2 regions of the Acetobacter sp. DsW_54 genome follow, and region 2 is predicted to be linked to the other one. Evidence: riboswitches for the same ligand, from Rfam matches in the RefSeq annotation. Region 2 holds a riboswitch; the other holds the start of a gene.
The links. Region 2 has a riboswitch for cobalamin ahead of HK20_RS06095 (DUF1636 domain-containing protein). Riboswitches for the same ligand answer to the same signal wherever they lie in the genome.

Region 1 (6,738 bases), on a different contig from region 2:
TGTGGAGTGGCCCGAATTGCGCACAACCAGTTCGCTCTGCACCCGTGGGTCATGCGCACTGGCGTAAGCCACCACACCATCATCCGCATTTTCCAGCGCCCCGTTGCCCAGCACGGGAATAATGGAGTGGCTCTGCACATCCGGCACAACAGGAACAGTCGCCAGCGCCTGTATGAACGCACTGCGGGGGGACATGCCATAAACACTGCCAAAACGGCTGGGGCTCATGTCCACCTTGAGCGCACCGGTGTTGCCCTCAAGGACCTGCTGGGTCACTTCCGTAATGGCTGCGGGAAAAGTGACCATCCGCCCTATAAGGTGCGCAATGGAAAAGTCGGCCAGATAACTGCCATGTTGTGGAGTGGAGATAAACACAACACTTTTGACTTCAGGCATGGGGGTAGGGAAAAGGGCCTGTTCCAGAAACTGCCGTACATTGGGTGAAAGGTGGAGGCTGGAGAGCGCGCGGTGGGTCAGCCCGTTCCACAGGGCATCATGCGGGTCAATGGCCAGCATTTTTGCCAAAAGACCGCCCTGGCTGTGCCCGATCAGAGTAATCTGCCCTAGTGCCGGGTCTGCCTGCGTACCACCAAGGTCATGGATGGTGCGGTTCAGGGCATCGCGGAGTTGCAGGGCGGAGTAGGGGATAGGGTTGCCCGTGGCGTAGGAGAAAAACCAGAACTCATAATGTGCGCGTATCTGTGGGTCTTCCAGCAGGTCATTGACCATATCCGCCCAGCGTCCGGGGCTGGAGGCCGTGCCATGCACCAGCACAACGGGCATATGGCCATACTGGTGCGGTTCTATGGCAATAAGCTGGGCACGTTTGTTAAAGAGATTGCCATCCAGAAAACCCTTATATTCCACGGACCAGTCAACCGCGTTGCTCAGGCTGATCGCGCGGGAAGCGGTCTGGTCATATTGTAGGGGAATAACACCGTCTGTGGTTGGCAGGCTGCTTGTTGTGTCAATGGTTGCCAGTGTCAGGCGCGCATCAATATGGTTTGTAAAAATCTGCTCGCGTGGGTTGGGGATTTCCAGCAGCAGGTTAACGGGAATACGCAGCTTGTCGGTAATGGAGAAGGAAATCTGGCTGTTTTCTGGTGGGTGGGGTACTGCTGCCAGAGGCACCCCCAGCCCCGCCCTGCGATAGATATTTTTTATCCCCCGCACCGAAAGGCGCGCTGTGGGGCGGAAGTCGGTCAGCGTATAGCCGTACCATTCCTTCTGCGCGGGGGTGGTGGATAGGTCCAGCGTGCCAAAGGGTAGCATCCAGCGTTGTGGTGCCACCTCCACAGGGTTACCCAGAGCTTCGGTCAGGCCAAACATGTAAAGATCACACGCCTGGCGGAAATGTACGTCATACGGGTTGGGTTTTGCGTTATCCGGCCCGTTGGGGTTCAGGTAGGCATAGGCGTACAGGGCTGCCGCCATAAAGGCCGCACGGTCCGTGTTCTGGCGACCCAGCAGGTAGTTCAGCTCCGCAAGGGCAAAAAGCTGGTCCTGCAGGTCGGGGGTGTAAAACTGCGCCTGTGTGCTGGCGCGCAGGATGGCCAGTGCCTGTTCGGGATTTTTCTTCCATATGGCCAACAGGTTCTGGCGCTCAAGCACAATACGGGTGGTGTTGCTCAGCTTCTGTCCGCTCAATGTGCTCTGGCTGCGTTCCTTGTAGCTGTCTGTCAGGCTCAGGCGCTGCACGGTAATGGGGGCCGCACAGCCTGAAACGGCCAGACAGACCGCGACCCACGAAAAACGGGAACACAGAGCGCTGGATAAAGTGCTGGAAAAAGCGGGCATCCGATTCTCGGTTTTAAATCGCGGTAAAATAATGCCTGATGGTGTAGGGTGTCTGCGGCATGCTGGCAAATCCTGTACAGTCATGGCCCAGTGCGGGAAAGGTTTGTGGGTTGAAGCTGCTTTGCTGTGCGTCTGCACTACCCGGTGTTGTGCGCAAGGGTGTGCTGCCTGATGGGGCTGAACAGGTTGCACATGGTTATACCCCCCAGACAGCCGCAGCTTATCTACCGTCCGTGAGCCAGTTAACGGTATTCTATGCCCCGGATGTGGCCGTGCCGGATGGGCAAGGGCAGGTCCTGCGGCCACAGGATGCCCTGCGGGACAGGGATTACGGAACATGGGCGGGCACAGGCCTGCAAGCTCTGGACCCTGTGCAGCAGCATGCCTTTTTAACCGATGCGACTTTTGCCCCACCAGCAGGGGAAAGCTTTGCCGCGTTTTACCACAGAACGGCCCTTTGGCTGGACGATATAAGCCAGACCCTGCCCGCAGCCGTTGTGCTGGCGCGGCCTGCTGTGGTGCGCAACCTGCTGTTGCGGGTTTTGTATCAGGGGGAAGGGGCTGTGGGTCTGGCACACGCTGCACGGGTGGATGTACCCCCCCTGAGTTACAGCTTGATCAGCTGCCATGCGGGTCAGTGGCGTTTGGGTCTGCTGGGAGTGCCGGCGGAAGGGGCGTGAGCCTGTTTTTTTGCTCGCGGCAAAGCGCGCATGCCGCTATAGCCTGCCCCTGTTAGTCGAAGGTTCCGCGCGAGCGGATGAAAAGGGAACACCGTAAGCTTCGCCAGAAGTCAGTCGGAGACTGTACCCGCAACTGTAGGCAGTAGCTTACACCCGTTGCCCCGGAAGGGGCGGCCACTGGTGCATAACCGGGAAGGCAGGGTGTGTCGCGTATCTGCAAGTCAGGAGACCTGCCTTCGTCTTGCAAACCATGTCACCGGGCGGGACTGACCGGGGGCTGAGATGTCTGATGTCACGCTATTTACTGCCGGGTTCTTACCCGCATGCTTCCTCCTGCTCCGCGCATATTGCGGGGGGAGTGGGGAGCCTGCACCCTTTGCTGCGGCATCTGCTGCGCGTTGCGCCGAACAGGGCGGAGGTTCTGGCCCTGTTCAGCGAGCCCCCTCAACTGGCCGAAGAGGCTGCCTTGCAACAGGCCGGAGGGCAGATGCTGGGGATGTTTATGCCAGAGCAGCCCTTACCTTACCGTGCCAGAGCCTTGCAGCTTGAGACCCTCTTCCGCGGCATGCTGGAGCACGCACTAAGTCTGGCCATAAAGGCCCGTTGTGCCCCCGAGCAGGAGGGAGAGGAAAAGGCCGAAAACCCCGCAGCCCATGCCATGCTCGTGGCCTATGTTGCGGCCCAGCACGTTGTGGGCGCACGCCACATGGCTATGGAGTTATATAACCGCAGATAGCGTTAGAGTGATCACAGGTATTTTTTTGCCTGTTGGCTTGGACTTTTTGTGGCTTTTGTTCTTTTTTAGCACCCAGCACGCACCACCCTATGGGCTGAACCGGCCATAGGGTGGTGCGTGTTGCTCAATGCACTGTGCAGGACCTGGCCATGCCCCATGCTTTTTTGCCTTTACTGACCTTTGCCGCCGCGTGGGGTGTTCTGGTGCTCACACCGGGGACAGAAACGGCCCTTGTTATCCGTCTGGGCATGAATGTGAGCCGCAAGGCGGCGCTTGGGGCTGCGCTGGGCACCGGCACAGGGCTGGCCATATGGGGGGCAGGCACAGCGTTTGGCGTGAGTGCTTTGGTTGCGGCCTCTCCCAAATTGTATCTGGCGCTGGAATGGGCCGGGGCGCTTTATCTGGCTTATCTGGGGGTTCGCCTGCTTATGCCTTCTGCCGGGGCGCATGATCAGGCGCGGGCAGATGCTCAGGCACGGTCTGTTGGCGGTATGGGGGCTGGCTACCAGCGTGGGCTGTTGACCACATGCCTTAACCCACTTGTTGGTGTGTTCGACCTGACCGCCTTTGCCCAGTTTATTCCCGCAGGTGTGCACCGGGTCAGCTATTCCCTTCTGCTGGCGGGGGTGCAGGTGGTTATGGCTGTGGCATGGTATGCGGTTCTGGCCTGTCTGGCGTTTTCGCTCGGTCGTGTTCTATCTAGCCCCAGAGTTGTGCGTGCGCTGGATGTGCTTACGGGGGTAGTGTTCCTCTTTTTTGCATTCAGGCTGGTCATGAGCGGTATTCCATCCTGAAGGATGGAGGCCAGAAAAGTCAGGCGTTCTGCCAAGGTGCTGTTATGCTGCGTGCCATAAGGCGGGCGGAGTATGGTCAGCCCCTTGGGTAGTGGGAATGCGGCATGAGCAAAGCGCCAAGGCTTATCCAGTCCATAGAGCGGTCCGCAGCTATTCTGGAAATTATAGCCCAGCAGGGCGGTGGTGCACGTTTGCAGCAGATTGCCAGTATTTCGGGCATAGGCAAAACAACGGTGCACAATATTCTGCAAACGCTGGACCATTTGGGATACGTCCAGCGCAGGGCAGGGGATATGCGTTACCATCTGGGCGGACGCATACTCAACCTCGCCCGTATTGCGGGGGATGATAACAGCGTGCGGGCCCGCCTGCGCCCTGTGCTGGAAGCCGTTGCCCATAAAAGTGGCGGCACGGCATGGCTGGCCGTGCCTAGCGGGGATCAGGCAGCGTATCTGGATATTGTCGATCCCAATGGGCTTTGTGCTGCTTGGCCCAGCGTGCCAGTGCGGGAAAATCTGGAAGGTTCAGCCGTTGGGTGGGTATTCTTGGCCTGTGTGCCCGGTCTGGGCAAGCGGGTAATGGCAACCCGTGCCAATGCGCTGGATGCAGATGTACTGAGCCGCATAGAAGATGTACGGATCAAAGGATATGCACTGGACCTGCAGGCCTACAGGCCGGGGCTGAACGGTGTTGCCATTCCATGGCGGATAAATGGGGAGGTCAGGGCAAGCCTGTGCCTGACCGGCCCCCCTGCGCAGTTTCCGCAACACCGCCTGATCAGGCTTGCGTGGATGATGATGCGCTCACTTGAGCAGCTTGATGTTCAACAATATTGAATAAATAAACTTTTCCCTGTTTTTCCGGTTCCCTTATCTGCCCGTGTGGCTAACGTACCCGCCTTTGCACAAAAGGAATGTACGAACCATGAACGCAACACTCGCAACCGCCATGCTGGATGCCGCCCATGCTGAGGCACGGCGCATGGGTGTAACTGTCTGCATTGCCATTCTGGACGCGGCAGCATGGCCTGTTGCCTTCCTGCGTATGGAAGGCGTTATTCTGGGGGCGGTTGATGTGGCCAGCAAAAAGGCCCGCACGGCGGTTCTGTTCCAGATGGACAGCGCGGATTTTGCAAAAATTGGTCATCCCGATGGTCGTGCCTATACGCTGGAAAACACCAATGGCGGCATGACCAGCTTTGGCGGCGGTCTGGTGCTTAAGGCTGCAGATGGCAAGGTGCTGGGTGCCATTGGTGTTTCAGGCGCAAGCACGGAAGAAGATATTGCCATTGCCCGCGTGGCTGCAAAAACCCTTTCGGCCTGATGGGTTTCTGGCACAGAGCATAAACCATGACAGAACAGACCACTCCCCCAGTAGGCAGCATGGCCCCAATGGCCCCACCCGCGGGTAGAGCTGCGGCACTCCTTGTCCTGACCTTTGGCGCATTTGTCGTTGGCACTGGTGAATTTGCCATTATGGGAATGCTGCCCGAATTTGCAGCATCCCTGCACCTGTCCACGGCCGATGCGGGTTACGCCATTACAGCCTACGCGCTTGGGGTTGTTATTGGTGCGCCGCTCATTACCATTCTGGGTGCGCGCCTGTCGCGGCGGGAACTGCTGCTTGTGCTGCTGTTACTGTTTGTTTTTGGCAATCTGCTTAGTGTTGCCATGCCCACACCGGGGCTGGTCGAGGTGGCGCGGTTTATTACCGGCTTGCCTCACGGTGCCATTTTTGGCGTATCGGCTCTGGTTGCGGCCTCCATGGTGGAGCGTGCACGCCGGGGTTGGGCGGTTGGTCGTGTTTTGTCCGGCATTGCAATTTCTACTCTGGTAGGGGCACCGTTTTCCACTTTTGCAGCCAATCATTTTGGCTGGCGCATTGCGTACCTGATTATTGGCCTGTTCGGGCTTTTAACCTTTGCCGGGGTGTGGCGCTTTATTCCGGCGGATACACCAAACCGTGCCAATTCTCCGCTCAGGGAAGTTACGGCACTGGGTAATACACAGGTGCTGCTTACGTTGCTGACCGCAGCAATCGGCTTTGGTGGCATGTTTGCAATTTACACGTACCTGACAAGTGTTTTGCAAAATGTTACGCACGTGCCCGAATGGCAGGTCATGCTGTATATGGTGATCTGGGGGGTGGGTATGCTGGCGGGTGCCAATATCGGGGCGTGGCTGGTGGACCGTAACATCAATCTGGCAGCTATTTTTGCGCTGGCAGGCAGTGCGGTAGCCATGCTGGTTTTTTCAGTACTTTTACTCAGCAATCTTGCGCTGATGCTTGATGTATTTCTGATCCCGGCCTGCGTAAACGCGCTAGGCCCCGCCTTGCAGACACGGTTGATGGATTTTGCAGGCGATGCGCAAACTCTGGCTGCCTCCCTTAATCATTCTGCATTTAACATTGCCAATGCGCTGGGGGCGTCGCTGGGGAGTGTCTTGCTGGGGCAGCAGTTTGGGTATGCTGCGCTGGGTGTGGGTGGAGCGCTGCTTTCTGCTGGTGGGCTGCTGGTTTATCTGCTGGCTCTTTTCATTCTCAAAAAAAGCGGGGTGCCGGAAGAACGCCAGCCCATAACATAATGGGTTCATAGCCTTAAAAAGCCCCTTGCCCGGCAAGGGGTTTTTTATTGCCTGCCAACAGGGCCATAGCAGACGCTACTCAGCACTTATATGGTGCCATGTGCAGCATAATTCAGCAATGTGTGGGAAAATAACAACGCGCTTGA
Region 2 (6,738 bases):
GGAAAAATATGGGCTGTGGCAGCTTCAGGCTGCGGCGGGGGTATAAGGCCCAACAGGCAGGACCGGGCATTTGAACTGGGCTTCCAGAATTTCGGCTGCAGCCAGATACACGGCGGACAGGCCACATATCAGTCCTTCGTAACCCGCGATAACCGTAAGCCCCGGCTGGGCCAGCAGATCACCCAGCCCCAGCAATACAAACAGAATGACCAGCGTGCCAAAAATAACCTGATGCGCGCGTGTAGCCCGCAGTGTGCCCAAAAACAGGACAAAGGTGAACAACCCCCAGAGGAGCAGGTAACTGCCCACCAGAGCGGGTGAGCTTGCAGGCACAATGCCCGTGTGCGGCATGGCAATAAGGGCCACCAGGGTCAGCCAGAATGCCCCGTAGGAGATAAAGGCTGTCATGCCAAAGGTGTTGCCCGCGCCGTATTCCAGAATACCCGCAATAATTTGTGCAATGCCGCCAAAAAGCAGGCCCATGGCCAGAATGGCGGAGCCCATGGGTACAAACCCTGCATTGTGCAGGTTGAGCAGAATGGTGGTCATGCCAAACCCCATCAGGCCAAGCGGGGCCGGGTTGGCCCGCAGGGGGGTGTGGAGCGCAAGATCAGTTTGAGCCATGGTGTTTCTTCTTATGGAGATTAATGTAATGGCTCGGTTATAAGAGGTGTTGTTAGGTTAAGTTCCCATAAAAAATATATTAACAGCGTAAAAACTAATTTATTAAAACAAACTATAAAGTTCGTTGCTCTCTAAAATTTGTTTTTTACAGTATTGGGGATATTCCCCCAGCAGGTCCGTAGTAAAAAGCTAGCGCGCAGCCGGGTGGACAGAAACGGGAATGGCAGGTCGTGTCAGGTCTTCTGCCTGCTGGATGGGGCCGTGATCATGGAAAAAACCGGGCACGGAGAGAATGATATTGGCCGCCTGCTCCAGGCAGGACAGGGTTCGGTCACGGGTTAGGGATAGTCCGGCCTCCTGCGTTGGAATGGTACGAATGGCCATAGCCGCCTGTTTGAGTGCACTGGCTGTTTCTGCCGGGTTATGGCGCAGTTGGGCAAAGGCGTTAAACGCGTTTGTCAGAGCGGTTTGTGCCTGCGGGTCCAGCGTTGCGTGGGCCGCGTTCCATTTGAGCCGCACAATCAGCCTGCCAAGGGAGAGCGAAGCAAAAGCCGCATCCGTATAACCCTGCCGGTCCAGATTGGTGGTAATAAAGGAAAGGCGCATCATCAGGCGTGAGATTTTTTGCAGTTGCAGCCCTTCCCACGCCACCCATGGTTCGGTGCGGCCATAAGGGGTGCGCGCCAGTTTTTGAATACTGCGCGTCAGGGACGTTACCAGCCGTGCGGCATCCAGCCTGTGGTCGGCAGGCAGAATAACCCTGAAAACAATGGCCAGCAGGGCGCATGCTGCCACCATGCTCATCCAGTTGTTGGTCAGGGTCAGGTCGTCATACACAATCGGGTTATTGACCGAGAGCATCATGGTAAAAAACACGGCATACCCAAACGCGCCAATGCTGTAACGCGGGTGGAACTGCAACCACACGCCCGGCAGCAGGAACAGGCAGAGACTAAGCCAGAGTAGGGGGTAGCCATCTATGCGTGGCAAGGCCAGCGTGTGGCATAAAAACCCCATGGGTATGGCCAGAAAAGTGCCTGCCGCCATCATGGGGCTGGCCTTGGCCGCTGAGGGCGTGGTGGACAAAAGGCTGGATGCCGCAACGGTGTATATGATCAGCAGCGGGCCAGAACTCCAGTGTAGAACATACCACAACATGCCCGCCAGCAGGGCAATAAAGCTCCCGCGCACGCCGTTGCGCAGGGCTGTTGGCCATTCCAGATAAGGCTGGATGTTGGCCTGTGTGCGGTCGGGGCGCAGGCTGGTCAGGTCATGCAGGGCAAGGTCCATCTGCACCAGTGCGTCCCGCGTGTTGTCCAGTGCGGCCAGGGTGGTGGTGCTGGTGGTCTGGCGGGCAAGCTGTTCCAGTGTTTTCAGGGCGTCATGCAGGCAGGTGGAGAGCGGGGCGGGGTTTGTCAGCCAGTCGGGGTTTTCCGTCAGTTCCAGAATCCGGCCCAGTGTCTGGGCAACCAGCAGGTGTACGGCGCGGGTTTCTTCCACCCCGGCAGAAAAGGTCAACCAGTATGGGTGGTAGCTGACAATCAAACCCGTCAGGCGGCTTAAGCACAGGCGCAGGTTGCGCACGCGGTTTTGCATATCCGGGTCATCGGCTGCGGCAAATTCTATGGCGGGGGTCAGGCCGGTCATGTTGGCCAGCAGTTTGCTGCGGCTGTCATAAATCGGTTGGCTGAACCCACGAAAAGCCGCGTTGGTGCTCTGGGTTTTCTGTTCCTGTTTTTCCAGCGTGCTGGTTACAGTGGCATCAAGCGCTTCGGGCGTTGTGCGTTCACTCTCAGCTTTATGAAATGTTCTGGCGTGCAGAACAGTTTCCCGGAACGCCTGACCAAGCTTGTGCAGCACGGTGCTGGGTTTGCGCACGGATGTGACCATGAACACGCAGGCCGTAACCACAATGCCCGTTGCCACAACAGAAAGGCGGCTCATGGCGGACAGAAAAATGCCATCGGGGTTGGCAAACGCAGGGGCTGCAATAATTACAATCGTATAGCCGGTCAGCACCGCCGCATACGCACGAAAAAACCGCAAAAACGTGGCGACCATACAGGCAAGGCCGACAAAAACGGACAGAACCGCAAAGTAGAGAACGGGGGACTGCACAAAAACAGCCATAACCCCCACGCTGATCGCGGCCCCGATCAGGGTACCAATAAGACGCCACACACTTTTGGAAACCATGGCCCCAACCGTGGGGTTGGAGACAATCAGCACCGTTGTGGCCGCACTGAGAGGGGACTGGAGCTGAAAAACAAAGGCCAGAAAAAGCGCAATGCCAATGGAAAGGAACACACGCATGGTATAGCCCGCTGTGGCGGTAAAGCCGTTCCAGCGGGCATCATCGGCAAAAACTGCGGGAGCAAAACGCTGGTTGGCCCAGTGCATGAGCGAGCCGGGCAGTGTGAGCAGGTCAGAGCGTGTGGGCATGGTGCGCTTCGAGCAAGGAGGAGAGGGTCTGTGTCAGGCTATCGGCCTGAGCCGGAGGGAGCGAGTGCCGTATGGTCTGCTCGAGTTCGGCGGCAATCGTATGGAACAGCCTGCATTGTTCCCGCCCCGCATCTGTCAAAAACAGGCGTTTTGCGCGGCGGTCCTGCGCATCGGGTTTACGGGTGACCAGCTTTTGTTTTTCCAGCAGGTCAAGCACGCGCACCAGTGCAGAGCAGTCTATGTTCATGGTCTGGGCCAGGTCACGCTGGGTCGCCCCTTCAGGCAACATGCGCAGGTAGGCCATGGGCCGCATGACAGCAAGGGACATGCCATGCGGGCGCAAAGCCCGGTCCAGTTGCGTACGCCAGAGCGTTGCCAACCGCATGACCCGGAAGGTCAGCGCCATGCCGGGAAAATACGTTTCGTCCAGTGCTGGCATGTGGCGCTGCTCAGTCATGCGGTCCATTAACTTAGTGTCATTATAGTTGAGATAAAAAGTATATGGGCAAACTAGGCCAGCCTACTCTGTGGGTCAATCATGTTCCGCACTCTACGGCACAGGGTGGTCCTTAACGGCCTGTTCGTGCCGTGCAGCTATGCTTGGCCACAGCGCGACATGCCTTGAATCGGCAGGGTTTTTGTGCACATCATGCCCGCACTTGATGGTGCCCCTGACCGGGGGTGAAAAGGGAAGACCGGTGCAAGGCCGTCGCTGCCCCCGCAACTGTAAGTACCCATCATGTTCCGCCCCGGCCGTGTTCGGGGTTGCCACTGGTTCTTTCAGGACTCGGGAAGGCAGCGGAACAGCGCTTTGCGCCAGTTCATGGCTGGTGCAGGCAGGGTACAAGCCAGGAGACCTGCCATCACAAGTCTGTAAAGCCGTTCTTGTGGGAATGGTTGCGTTCTGGCGTTGTTTGCTGGCGGGGTGCCCGGCAGGCACGGATGCACCCGGTGGTGCGTTTTCTTTGCCATATGCGTGGCAGAGGGCTGGTTGTTACTGCCCCATGCCTGCCACAACCCCACGTTGTGGAAAAACGGCCTGTTGGAAAGACGCATGACCGCCGAACACTCTTTGCCTTCCTCTTCTGCTCATTCAGCACAGGCGGGGCCACCCGTGCTGCATGTCTGCGTTACGTGCAGGCGGGGCGGGCCTGCCATGGATTGCCCGCCGGGTGAACAACTGCTCGAGCGCCTGCAGGTTCTGCTGGATGCGGAGCATCTGGCTGGGGTAGTCCCTTCCGCCACGCTGCGCCCGGTGGCCTGTCTGGCAGCGTGTGACCGGGGGTGTACTGCGGCCATAGCCATGCCCGAGCGCTGGACATGGCTGCTGGGCCACCTTGGGCCAGAAAAGGCTGAGGATATTCTGGCTTATGCCCGCCTGTATGCGGCTTCGGCCAAAGGGACTGTTATGCCATCGCGCCGCCCTGCAACGCTGGCCGATATGGTGCTGGGGCGTGTGCCCGCAACGCTTTATAACGAACAGGAAGAACCATGACTGCTGCCAAGACACGTGTGCCCGTAACCATTATTACCGGTTTTCTGGGCGCTGGTAAAACCACCTTGCTGCGGCACCTGCTCAGCCGGGCGCAGGGGCACCGTATTGCCGTGGTGGTGAATGAATTCGGCTCGCTCGGTATTGATGGCGAAATCCTGCGTGGCTGCGGGGTGGAAGGTTGCCGCGAGGAAGACATTGTCGAACTGACCAATGGCTGCCTGTGCTGCACTGTCGCGGATGACTTCCTGCCCACCATGGAAGCCCTGCTGGACCGGGCCGACCCACCCGAACATGTGGTGATTGAAACATCAGGGTTGGCCCTGCCCAAGCCTCTGCTCAAGGCGTTTGGCTGGCCCACGGTGCGTAACCGCATGACGGTAGATGGCGTTGTGGCCGTAGTGGATGCCCCTGCCGTAGCCGCCGGGCGCTTTGCGGATGACCCGCAGGCCGTGGAAGCACAGCGGGCCGAAGACCCCTCGCTGGACCATGACAACCCGCTGGCCGAGGTGTTTGAAGACCAGATCAACGCTGCCGATCTGGTAGTGCTGAACAAGACCGACCTGCTGGATGCAGCCCAACTGGCAGCAGTGGAGCAGCATATTCGGGACCATGCTCCCCGCCCTGTGCAGATTGTGCGGGCAACGGAAGGCAAGGTAGACCCCGCCGTGCTGCTGGGCATTGGCGCTGCGGCCGAGAGCGACCTTGCCGCCCGCCCATCCCACCACGATGCGGAAGATGGCGAGCACGAACATGATGATTTTGAAAGTTTTGTGGTAGCCGTGCCAGAACAGCACAGTGTGGATGAGTTCCTGACCACCTTGCAAAACACGGCTCGCAGCTTTGACGTGCTGCGTATGAAAGGCTTTGCAAGCGTTGCAGGCAAACCCATGCGTCTGGCCGTGCAGGGGGTGGGCAGCCGCTTCCGGCATGAATTCGACCGTCCCCTCGGTGTTGGGGAGGACCGTACGGGCCGCATTGTGGTCATCGGCCAGAAAGGGTTGGACGCCACGGCCATTGCCACCGCTCTTGCGGGCCATCTGGCTGCGTAAGGGAGTTTACGGGCATGCACCTTCTGGTCCGCGAAAACCGGACACTGGATGAACAGAATACAGCCGAAGACCTGGGACTGCCCGGTGCGGATATTGTTGTTCTATCCTTTACAGAGAGCGATCTGCTGGGGTTGCGCCACGCGGCACAGCAGATGCGCGCGCAGGTGCATGCCCGCTTACCATCCGTTCAGGTGACAAGTCTGGCCCGCCTGCGGCACCCCATGTCGATCGACCTGTATGTGGAAAGTACCTTGCAGGGTGCCAGATGCGTGGTGGTGCGTCTGCTGGGTGGGCTGGATTACTGGCGTTACGGGGTGGAGGAGCTGGCTGCGTGGGCGCGCGAGCAGGCTGTGCCCGTCGTGTTTCTGCCCGGTCATACCGGGTGCGGTGGGTCTGGGCAGCCAGCAGGCGGTACGGTGGAAGATACCCGTCTGGCCGAACTGTCCTACGGTGTGCAGGCCGCCCAATGGCAACGCCTGAACGGCTTTTTTGCCCAAGGTGGGCCGGATAACATGGCCGCAGCCCTGCGGCTTATGTCAGCCCTTGCCGGATATGGGGAGGATGACGGCACACAGCCCGAGCCTCTGCCCACATGGGGTGTTTATCGTACGTATCCGGCAGCCGGTGAGCAGGCGGTTTGTTCGGCCGTGCTGGTTTTTTACCGAGCGCACCTTCAGGCATCGGACATGGCGGGGGTGGAACGGCTGGCCGCGGTGCTGGCCGGGCAGGGCTGCACCGTGGCGGTGCTGTTTGTGACATCCCTCAAGGACCACGGCGTTGCGCAGGGTGTTGCTGAGTATTTGTGCCGCACAAAGCCCGATGTGGTGTTGAATGCCACCTGTTTTTCCGCTCGTGGGGGGCTGGGGAGTTCCCCGCTGGATGCGGCGTGTGCGCCTGTTTTGCAGGTGCTCCAGCCGGGCTGTACGCAGGTCTTGTGGGCTAAAAGCGCACGCGGGCTGGGGCGCTCGGACCTTGCCATGCAGGTTGTTCTGCCAGAACTTGATGGAACAATCGCCACATTTCCCATTTCCTTCCGTCAGGAGGCAGCTCCGGGGCTGCCTGCCCAGCGCGTGGCGTATGATGCCGGCATTGCCATGGTGGCGGCACGGGCCAAGGCATGGGCGCGGT

Region 1: another riboswitch for cobalamin. It lies ahead of HK20_RS06395 (hypothetical protein); the one in region 2 lies ahead of HK20_RS06095 (DUF1636 domain-containing protein).

What each region holds. Positions count from the first base shown of each region.
Region 1 is NZ_JOPD01000012.1:63-6,800, reverse strand. Features, by position in the region: gene HK20_RS06405 (triacylglycerol lipase) at 1-1,797, opposite strand, end outside; gene HK20_RS06400 (histidine phosphatase family protein) at 1,908-2,477, shown strand; cobalamin riboswitch at 2,521-2,730, shown strand; gene HK20_RS06395 (hypothetical protein) at 2,767-3,213, shown strand; gene HK20_RS06390 (LysE family translocator) at 3,363-4,007, shown strand; gene HK20_RS06385 (IclR family transcriptional regulator) at 4,112-4,843, shown strand; gene HK20_RS06380 (heme-binding protein) at 4,932-5,330, shown strand; gene HK20_RS06375 (MFS transporter) at 5,357-6,592, shown strand.
Region 2 is NZ_JOPD01000011.1:18,016-24,753, reverse strand. Features, by position in the region: gene HK20_RS06110 (acetate uptake transporter) at 25-624, opposite strand; gene HK20_RS06105 (FUSC family protein) at 814-3,024, opposite strand; gene HK20_RS06100 (MarR family transcriptional regulator) at 3,050-3,532, opposite strand; cobalamin riboswitch at 3,713-3,946, shown strand; gene HK20_RS06095 (DUF1636 domain-containing protein) at 4,121-4,561, shown strand; gene cobW (cobalamin biosynthesis protein CobW) at 4,558-5,610, shown strand; gene cobN (cobaltochelatase subunit CobN) at 5,625-6,738, shown strand, end outside.